3 regions of the Rhodococcus sp. 1R11 genome follow, and region 2 is predicted to be linked to each of the others. Evidence: predicted binding sites of a transcription regulator. Region 2 holds the regulator's gene; each other region holds the start of a gene.

What was found. Region 2 encodes LexA, which represses DNA repair genes until DNA is damaged. Its sites were predicted from a motif close to CGAACANNTGTTCG; they were not measured.
Region 1: a site for LexA is predicted at 1,593-1,606, ahead of E4P29_RS05180 (SAV_6107 family HEPN domain-containing protein). Genes of this name have one in related genera too.
Region 3: a site for LexA is predicted at 1,295-1,308, ahead of E4P29_RS00815 (HNH endonuclease signature motif containing protein). Genes of this name have one in related genera too.

Annotation. Positions count from the first base shown of each region.
Region 1 is NZ_SPNG01000002.1:409,605-412,859, reverse strand. It holds gene E4P29_RS05185 (DUF3040 domain-containing protein) at 327-761, opposite strand; gene E4P29_RS05180 (SAV_6107 family HEPN domain-containing protein) at 1,001-1,450, opposite strand; gene E4P29_RS05175 (GNAT family N-acetyltransferase) at 1,653-2,270, shown strand; gene E4P29_RS05170 (NAD(P)/FAD-dependent oxidoreductase) at 2,275-3,255, shown strand, end outside.
Region 2 is NZ_SPNG01000004.1:416,467-419,721, forward strand. It holds gene E4P29_RS09920 (acyl-CoA dehydrogenase family protein) at 1-815, shown strand, start outside; gene lexA (transcriptional repressor LexA) at 896-1,579, opposite strand; gene E4P29_RS09930 (hypothetical protein) at 1,979-2,368, shown strand; gene nrdR (transcriptional regulator NrdR) at 2,468-2,932, shown strand; gene hrpA (ATP-dependent RNA helicase HrpA) at 2,945-3,255, opposite strand, start outside.
Region 3 is NZ_SPNG01000001.1:167,719-170,973, forward strand. It holds gene E4P29_RS00815 (HNH endonuclease signature motif containing protein) at 1-1,273, opposite strand, end outside; gene E4P29_RS00820 (GNAT family N-acetyltransferase) at 1,377-1,889, shown strand; gene E4P29_RS00825 (CPBP family intramembrane glutamic endopeptidase) at 1,879-2,826, opposite strand; gene E4P29_RS00830 (hypothetical protein) at 2,944-3,183, opposite strand; partial or broken gene E4P29_RS00835 (GAP family protein) at 3,218-3,255, opposite strand, start outside.

The DNA of each region.
Region 1 (3,255 bases), on a different contig from region 2:
GGCGTCCCCGTGACAAGCGCAGCTCGGCGCTCGAAGTGGGGCGCTAGTGGGGTGAAGTGGGGATCAGGGTCCACAGTGGGGGGAAGTGGGGAGTTCACCCCGGAACTACCGCACGGGAACCACCGCACGGAACCCATCGCACCGGGGCGGCGCTCGGGCGCTCTCGATCACGAACGCTGCGGGACACGGGCCGAGTCGGCTCGGCGTACCGAACAGCCGTGGAACGACAGCAGCACCTCACCCGAAGGTGAGGTGCTGCTGATCGAATCGGTGAAGTTGTGGTGGGTGACCGTCAGGCCCAGGGCGATCCGGACGGCGGAGTCATGTCACTCCTGATCGAACCGCTTACGAAAACGGTCTTCCATTCGAGAGGTGAAGCTGCCGCCCTTGCGGCCACCACTCGATTTCGGCTGAGCACTACGACCTTGCGTGCCGGCTTGGTCGCTTGCGCTACCTTCTTCGCCGGTCGCGGCAGCTCCCTTCTTGGAGCCGCCGAACAAGAACAGTGCCCCGGCACCGAACATGAAGAGAAAGCCGATGAGGCTGACGACGAGAAAGCCCAGACTGTTCGTCGACAGTGCTACACCGGCGACGAGCAACACGAGTCCCACGACGAACAACGCGGCAGCCTGAAAACGCCTCTTGCTCGACGCCGCGCGAACGCGACCGCCCCTCACATGGGACGCGAATTTGGGATCCTCGGCGTAGAGAGCGCTCTCGATCTGATCGAGCATGCGCTGCTCGTGCTCGGAGAGTGGCACGGTACCTCCCCCTGCACAGATAATGAGAGTCGTTTCGGTTCAGAAGCGACGGGAAGCTGACCTTGGCGGCTACCTACTGACGATGATACGAGCTGAATCGGCCGCTTACCACCTACTCGCACTATGTGTTCCTGAGAAACGACCAAGTTTTCGAGACGGACGTGCCGGAAACAGTGGCCGAACACCGCGTGACGTGGCTGTTCACATCCGTCTGGACATCGCAGGACCGGCTAGACGCGCTACGCGGACAGTGGTGCCGCCATCGGATCGACGGACTCGAATCTCGATTGACCGCCCAACCGATCCTCGACCGCGTTCAGGAAACGGCTGACGTGTCGATAGAAATCGTCGGCATCGACGTCTCCGACGGCCGACGAGGCACCCGCCTCGACGGCCGCGCGGGTGGCGGAGAAGGACGAGAAGTACTCGGACCAGATCGCCAGATCCGGCGCAGCCTTCGCCATCAGAACCCAGGCATTGCGCGAACGTGGCCGCGAGCCGATCGAATTGGGCAGCGATGCCAGGACTGCGGCAGCACCCTTGAGTGCGGCAATGTAGCCCCCGAGGAAGCGGTCCCCCGCATCGCGCTCGCCGATGGACTCGGACAGCAACGCATCGGCTCGACCGAGCAGGACCTGCGCCTGACGCGACACCGGCGACCGCACGCCGACATCGAATGTCTTCGTCATCGTCATACTCGAACACCTCCAGTTCGAATCTCCAGGCGCGCTACCGACGCGCCTGGAACCGTGATGAAGCCTTACAGTCGAACTCCGGAAGAATCCGCCTCGTTCGTCGAGTGGATCCACCGGCGCGCTCGGCCCCGATCATCGAACACCCGTTCGACACATTCAATATAGCTGTGCCCACCGACAAGTTGCCGAAGAAAGGGTGAGAACCGTCGTCACCGATGCGCAGACAACCCCCTACGTGGTCGATCTGACGCCCCAGGAATTCCGTCGGCGCTTGTTCGAAGCACTGGCGATCTACGTCGAGGCCATGGGATATCCCCGCGGGACCGAGCACAGCCGCGCACCGATGTGGACCGAGCATCTGCACCGGCCGGGCTGGCGAGCAGTGGGAGCCATGGTGCCCAATTCCGACAAGACGCAACCGGACACGCTGGTCGCCGTCGCGTACGGGTATCACGGCGCGCACCATCAGTGGTGGCACCAGCAGGTCCGCGACGGATTGCGCCGCGCAGGACACTCGACACAGCACGTCGACGCCACCCTCGGCGACTACTTCGAACTGACCGAATTGCACGTACTACCGAGCGCGCAAGGACACGGACTCGGCGGCCGTCTCTGTCGCAGGTTGCTCGACGGTGTTCGAGCGCACTCTGTGATGTTGTCCACACCCGAGGTCGCGCAGGAGGACAACCGCGCCTGGCGGTTGTATCGACGGCTCGGCTTCGAGGACGTACTACGGCACTTCACGTTCGCCGGGGACCGACGCCCCTTCGCGGTGCTGGGCCGCCGGTTGCCGCTCGACGGGCCCGTAGCCTGAAGATGTGATCGATGCTGTGGTGGTGGGCTCCGGCCACAATGCCCTGACTTCTGCCTGCTACCTGACCGATGCCGGAATGTCGGTGGAGATCGTCGAACGCGACAGCGTCGCGGGCGGTGCGGTGTCGACGGTGGAGCGCTTCCCCGGCCATCGAGTCGACCGCGGCTCGTCCGCGCACATCATGATCAGGCACACCGGAATAGTCGAAGAGCTCGGACTGGAGGAGTTCGGGCTGCGCTACATCGACTGCGATCCGTGGGCCTTCGCCCCGGGCGACGTCGACACCGCCGAACGCGCCATCGTCTTCCATCGCAGCCTGGATCGGACGTGCGAGTCCATCGCTGCCGCCTGTGGGCCTGCCGACGCGCGCGCCTACCGTTCCTTCGTCGCGGTGTGGGGCCCCCGCAGCGAACGCACCATGCGCGCATTCGGTGGGCCGCCCACCGGGTCCAAGCTGCTCCGATCCTTTTGGGGACTCGGTGCACCCGACGGCGGCAGCGCGCTCTCGCGCGAGTTTCTCGCCACCGGTGACTCCCTTCTCGACGAGATGTTCACGAGTGAGCGACTCAAGGCTGCGTTGGCGTGGTTCGGTGCGCAGTCCGGCCCGCCGATGTCCGAGCCCGGAACCGCCCCGATGGTCGGCTTCGCGGCTCTGATGCACACGCTTCCACCGGGCCGCGCCGTCGGCGGTAGCGGCGCACTGACCGAGGCGATGATCGCCCGGCTGCACCGGGACGGGGCAGCGCTGACGCTCGGCGATGCCGCCGTATCGCTGACGCGTCGCGCGCACGGCTGGACGACCAGGATGGCGTCGGGACGGGAGATCGACAGCACGATCGTCGTGGCCGGATGTCACATTCTGACCACGCTCGACCTGCTGGCGGAGGGCGGACACGACGCGGCGCAGATCGCCCGGTGGCGCTCGACCATTCGGGTGGGTCCGGGGATCGGTACCGCGGTTCGGTTGGCCACCGACGCGCTGCCG
Region 2 (3,255 bases):
GCTGGCTTCCCGGATTCTGCTCCGGTGAGCTGATCACCGCGATCGCCATGACCGAGCCGGGCACCGGCAGCGACCTACAGGGGATCAAGACCAAGGCCGTTCGGGACGGCGACGACTGGGTATTGAACGGATCGAAGACGTTCATCACCAACGGCATCAATGCCGATTTGATCGTCGTCGTAGCGTGCACCGACCCCGAGAAGGGTGCCCAGGGCTTCAGCTTGCTGGTCGTAGAGCGCGACATGCCCGGTTTCGAGCGTGGCCGCAACCTGGACAAGATCGGCATGAAGGCCCAGGACACCGCGGAACTCAGCTTTACCGACGTTCGGGTTCCGGCCGCCAACCTGCTCGGCGAAGAAGGCATGGGCTTCATCTACCTGATGCAGAACTTGCCTCAGGAGCGCCTCTCGATTGCCGTCGTCGCGGCTGCGGCCATGGAATCGGCACTGGAGATGACCATCCAGTACTGCCGCGATCGCAAGGCATTCGGTAAGTCGATCGGAAAGTTCCAGAACACGCGATTCGTGTTGGCGGAGCTGGCTACCGAAACCACCGCTACCCGCATCATGGTCGACAAGTTCATCGAACTGCTCAACGACGGCAAGCTGACCGTGCAGGAAGCCGCCATGGCGAAGTGGTGGACCACCGAGAACCAGGTCAAGCTCATCGACCGATGCCTCCAGCTGCACGGCGGCTACGGTTACATGAAGGAATACCCGATTGCCAAGGCTTACATGGATTCTCGGGTACAGACCATCTACGGCGGCACCACGGAGATCATGAAGGAGATCATCGGTCGTGGACTGAATCTCTGATTCTGCCGATCGTTCGGAACCGACGAGAAGGGCCGCAGCACCTGTGCTGCGGCCCTTCTTTCGTTGTGTCCGAACAGAGTTCAGAGCTTGCGCATCACGGTGACGACCTTGCCGAGAATCGCGGCATTGTTACCCGGGATCGGCTCGAACAATGGGTTGTGCGGCATGAGCCACACCTCACCCTTGGAACGCTTGAACGTCTTGACGGTGGCCTCGCCCTCGATCATCGCTGCCACGATGTCGCCGTTGTCGGCCACGGACTGTTGACGCACCACCACCCAGTCGCCATCGCAGATGGCCGCGTCGATCATGGACTCGCCGACCACCTTGAGCAAGAACAGTGATCCCTGACCGACCAACTCGCGGGGGAGTGGGAACACGTCCTCGACGGCTTCCTCGGCCAGAATCGGACCACCCGCGGCGATCCGGCCGAGAACCGGCACGAACGTCGGCGTCGGCAACCGATCCTGCTCGTTGGACGCTGCCGAACCGTCCACCGCTGCCGCGGCCTGATCTGCCTGCACCTCGTCCAGTCCACGGACGTCGACCGCGCGAGGGCGGTTGGCATCGCGCCGCAGGAACCCTTTGCGCTCGAGGGTACGAAGCTGATGAGCGACGGACGACGTCGACGTCAGGCCCACGGCATCGCCGATCTCTCGAATACTGGGTGGGTATCCGCGCTCGGTGACCGAGGCCCGGATGACCTCCAACACTTTCCGTTGGCGCTCGGTGAGCCCTGCGCTGATGTCGGTGCCGACCTCCATGGCCTTCGGGGTCGGCTCGGCGGCCGGCTTTCCGGCCGCAGCCTTGCCGACCGTCGAGGATCCGGCTCGCGCGGAACCAGCTTTCGTGGAACCCGTCGTACTGGAACCGGTGATGGACCTCGTCGAGGTCTCGTCCTTCATGCTGTCGGCCTCCTGCTGATGCGGCTGGATTCGGTCTACGCGGTATCGATCCACGCGGACTGGAGTTGATGATGTCGACTCGTGTGGCGTGTGGTTTCTGACACGAATCTAGCGTGTATCAGCTGTTGAATCAAACATCTGTTCGACTCGTGTCGCGTTTTCTACAGACTTTGTCGGAGGCGCGTGATAGAACTTCGAACAAGCGTCCATCGAACGCCTGATCGAACAATCGATCCAACGAGCGAAGACGAGGTTCCGATGACCATCACCACCGATCGTCCCACCACTGCCGGTATGCGTTCGCGATCCGGTGTCGTCGAGCGTCGTCGGCGGTCGCGGCCCGTGCTGCAGAACCACGGGCGTCGGACGCAGAACGGCCCGTGCTTGCCCGTCCTGGACGAGTCCTGGACCGACGTGACCGATCGCGAGATGGCGGATCGAGACTTCGACGACACCTCGGCTCATTTCGCGAACCAGACCGTGCGCCCACGCTCTCTGGTTCTGTGGATGTTGGCTGTGGTCGTCGTGGCCGGCGGTCTGCTCGGCATCGCGAATCTGCGCGCGACCACACCCGACGCGGCCACTCAGCCTGCCGGCGCGGTCATGGTGCACGACGGAGCGCTCGTCGAGTACGCACCCAGCAGATGACCACCGGCACCATGGTGCCCAGCGTGGCTGAGTATCCTCGAAGACTGCCCCGACGCGCACGTTCGTCGTCGGAGTATCGGCTACGACGGAGGCTCCCTCATGCATTGCCCGTTCTGCAGGCACCCCGACTCACGCGTGGTGGATTCGCGTGAAATGGACGAGGGTCAGGCAATACGGCGACGCCGGTCCTGCCCCGAGTGCGGTCGTCGCTTCACCACCGTGGAGGCTGCTGTGCTCGCCGTCGTGAAGCGCAGCGGTGTGACCGAGCCGTTCAGTCGGGAGAAGGTCGTCAAAGGCGTTCGTCGCGCCTGCCAGGGCAGAGACGTCGACAACGACGCGCTGAACCTGCTGGCTCAGCAAGTCGAAGACAACATCCGCGCGGCCGGTTCGGCGGAGATTCCCAGCAACGAAGTGGGCCTGGCCATTCTCGGACCGCTACGCGATCTCGACGAAGTGGCCTACCTTCGTTTCGCATCGGTCTACCGCTCGTTCAGTTCGGCCGAGGACTTCGAGAAGGAAATTCACGAACTCCGCAAACATCGAGAGTCCGCCGACGTCGAGTGAACCGCGGGCCGATCAGCGAGACTGATCGGCGATCGCCTTCTCGATGCGCTTCTCCGATACCGGATACGCAGTACGAACTCCCTGGGCGAAGAGCCCCACCCGCAGTTCCTCGATCATCCAGAACAGCTCCTGCACACCCGAGCTGTTCTTCCTGCTTTCCGGAAGCGAATCCAACAGCCGCCCGTACGAGCCGTACACCCGGTCGAGAACGTCCATCGCCGCAGCGTCGCGGCCCGCGCTGCTCGGCAGAGTGGACAGCCTCTTGGTCGCCGCAGCGAGATAGCGTGGCAGATCGGCCAACCGTCGAGAACCGAACTCGGTGA
Region 3 (3,255 bases), on a different contig from region 2:
GCTGCGAGCCTCCAAAGCCGTCCGGGCCTCTTCCGCGACGGTCGTCCTGGTCGCCGCCGTCTGGACCCGCATCGCCGTCAGGACCGGCATCGGGACCGCCATCGCCGTCAGGACCGGCATCGGGACCGCCATCGCCGTCAGGACCGGCATCGGGACCCGCGTCGTCGTCGGGACCGGAATTGCCATCAGGATTCACGTTGTTCGGGTCGCCGCCATCCGGCCCTCTGCTAGACGGTCCTCCGCCTTTCGGGTCACCGCTAACCGGGCCGTCACCGCCCTCAGGGCCGTCGTCGCCCTCGTCGCACTCAGGGCCGTCACCGCCCTCGTCGGGACTGTTTCCCTCTGGTTTGAGCATGTCGACCAACTCGGTCAGCATCGCCTGCCATTTCGCGTCGGTGGCGACGACGCGCGCCACCTCCGGATCGATGGGCGTCCCGTCCGCCAAGGTCGCGGGATCCGAGGACAGTCCCAGCAGCGTCTCCACCGCCACCACGATCTGAAGGAGATGCCCGCGCCGAGGAGGGAGATCATCGGTGCCACCCGCAACCGGGCAGTCGTCGCCCAGATCGCACTGACAGGCCAGCGAATGTTCGCCGTGTAGCAACGCCATCAGTCCCGCCGCCCGCAGCATCCCCGTCGACCGCGGATCGTCCTTGCAGACGGTCCCCACAATCTCGGCAATGAGCGCATCTGCCTCGGCCGCCTCGAGATCCGTGATTTTTGCGATGAGCGACGAAATACCGCCGGGACCGGCGCGGTCGATCCGCACACCGACTTCCTCCGTCTTGGCGGTCTCGCGAGCCTGCGCAGCGCCGTCCGGATCGGCCCGCATCCACAACCGCCAGATTCGGTTCCGCAAGGCCTGCGGACGCATTCGGCCTCCTGCGGCGCAGACCTCGTATTCGATTGTCGAGATGGTCTCGTCACTGGCGCGATGCAACACCGACGTGATGGTGACCATCGTCGACCAGTCGAAGCTGCCGGTCACAAAACGCAAGGCCGTCAACGGCATTCGATGTAGACGCTCCGCAACGTCGTGCATCACCCCCGCATCGCGACGCGTGCCGGTCATCGTCACGGCCAAGTCGCACAACGCGCCGCGGACGGTCTCGCCAGGGTCCCCACCGCCGGATTCGGCAGCCTCCAACCGCATTTCGAGCACGTCGCAGTACGCCAGGACGGTCCCCGCCCGGGCAAGATTCTCCTGGACACGGCTGAGCGCGATGACATCGAGAAACCCCGCAATACAGTCATCGACCGACGGCGTCTCCACCGCCCCCCACCCCCCCGATATCGAACATGTATTCGATAGTACGAGAGGGGTCCGACAAGAAAATTCGATTCGGTCACCGAGTTCGGGCCGGTATAACGACACCATGCGCAGTTACTCGATTCGTGATGTCCGGCCCGGCGACGAGCATCAGATCGGTACAGCACACGTTGCGATCTGGAAGGCAACGTATGCGGGAATGATGAACGGTGCGAAGTTGGATGCGATGAGGCCCGCACACCGCATCGAACGGTGGGAGCAGATCATCGCCCATCGCGACGAGTCGTCGGCGCGCGGAGTTCGCACCCGATGCGCAATAGACGTCGCCGATTCGGGCGTCGTCGGCTTCGCGACCGGAGGACCCCCGCGCGACGAAAACCCGCCCGCGCCACGAGAATTGTGGTCGTTGAACGTTCTTCCCGAACACCACGGCACCGGCATTGCACTGGCGTTGATGAACGACGCACTAGGTGAGGACACTCCCGCTGCATATTTGTGGGTGGCCGCGGCCAACGAGCGCGCGGTTGCCTTCTATCGCAAGAACGGGTTCGAGCTGGACGGCGAAGCCCGCTTCGACCCGACGTGGGAATGCCATGAGGCACGCATGGTCAGGGCTTGACGGGTGGTTCGTTTCTGGATCGGTCGGGGTTCACGTTCTCGGGATTCAGCACGACGTCGGTCACCACAGGCGTCGTTTCGACAGCCCGATCGTTGGAACGGACAGCCACCGTGTTCGGCAGGAACGCATCGAGGGCGCGAGGCGTGATCCACCACAGCAGGGCCGCGAACAGGATCAAAATGTTGATCCACTGCAGCACCGTCGCCGAATTGTCGGACGGAATCACCCGGTCGAAGACCTGGATGTTCATCACGAATCCATGAATGAGGATCAGCACCCACAATCGCCGATATCGGTAATACACCCACACCGCCGCCGCGCCCCACATGGCTGCCCACAGGAATCCGCCGCCGCCGAAATACAGGTACAGGAAGCCCCGCAACGTTGCCGACAACCCCATGATCGCCCAGATCGGCATCCTGCCCACCAACAGCAGAACCGGCAGAGCCACCAGAATCGGCTCCTCCCTCAGACCGACAGCGAGCGCCGAAACGACTGCAAGCCAATCCGATTCGACAGAGGCAGGGATAGAGAACCCAAACCGGACGATATTCAGTCGCGACAAGACGAGCACTATCGCCGACGCCGCGCCGATCGCAGCACACCATGTCAACGCAGCCTCACGCGCGGAGCCATGCCGCAGAGGCAGCACCGCCGGCAATGTCCGTCGCCGCGCGAGATACACCGCGCCGATCGCAATCGCTCCCACAACGACCTGCAGCGCGCCGACCGCGAGATCGGTCCACTGATCGTGCATCGTGAGGATCGGTGCCGGCGCATGCGGCTCACGAAAACGCCACAGCGCACCCACCAAGCCGATGAAATAAACGACGACCCACCCGACCACAAGAGCCGCAACCATCACAGCGGTACCGGCAGCGTTCAAACCACGCCGAGGCGAGCGAGCACGAAGACCCGCGTCGACACCGGTCGTCACCGGACCACCACCATTCCGCTCGATACAGATCGCCGAACAGCTTGTTTATCACGCCTGGGCCGAGAATTCAGTATGGTCTCAGCGATACGAACCGGCGGTGCCAGTCACGGCCGAGTGTCACGCTCGGATGCATCGCTCGAATCCTCGGTTCCGACGATGTCGTCTCGCAGTTCCGCGAGTAGCCCCTTTTTTCGGCGTGCCGCGACGCGAGTCCCATAGGTCCAGCATCGCGAGCACCACCAGAACACAGCCGATCGGGCCACCCTGGAACCAGAACATGTGCTGGTCCCAGAAGAACAGCGCCAGCACAGCTCCGACGACAATCATGACGACGCTGCGCGCCTCTCTCGACTTCATCGCTTCCCTTTCATTGGTTCGGACCACAACCAGGTCAGACCAGATTCAGTTCGATCGCCGCATTCGCGGTCA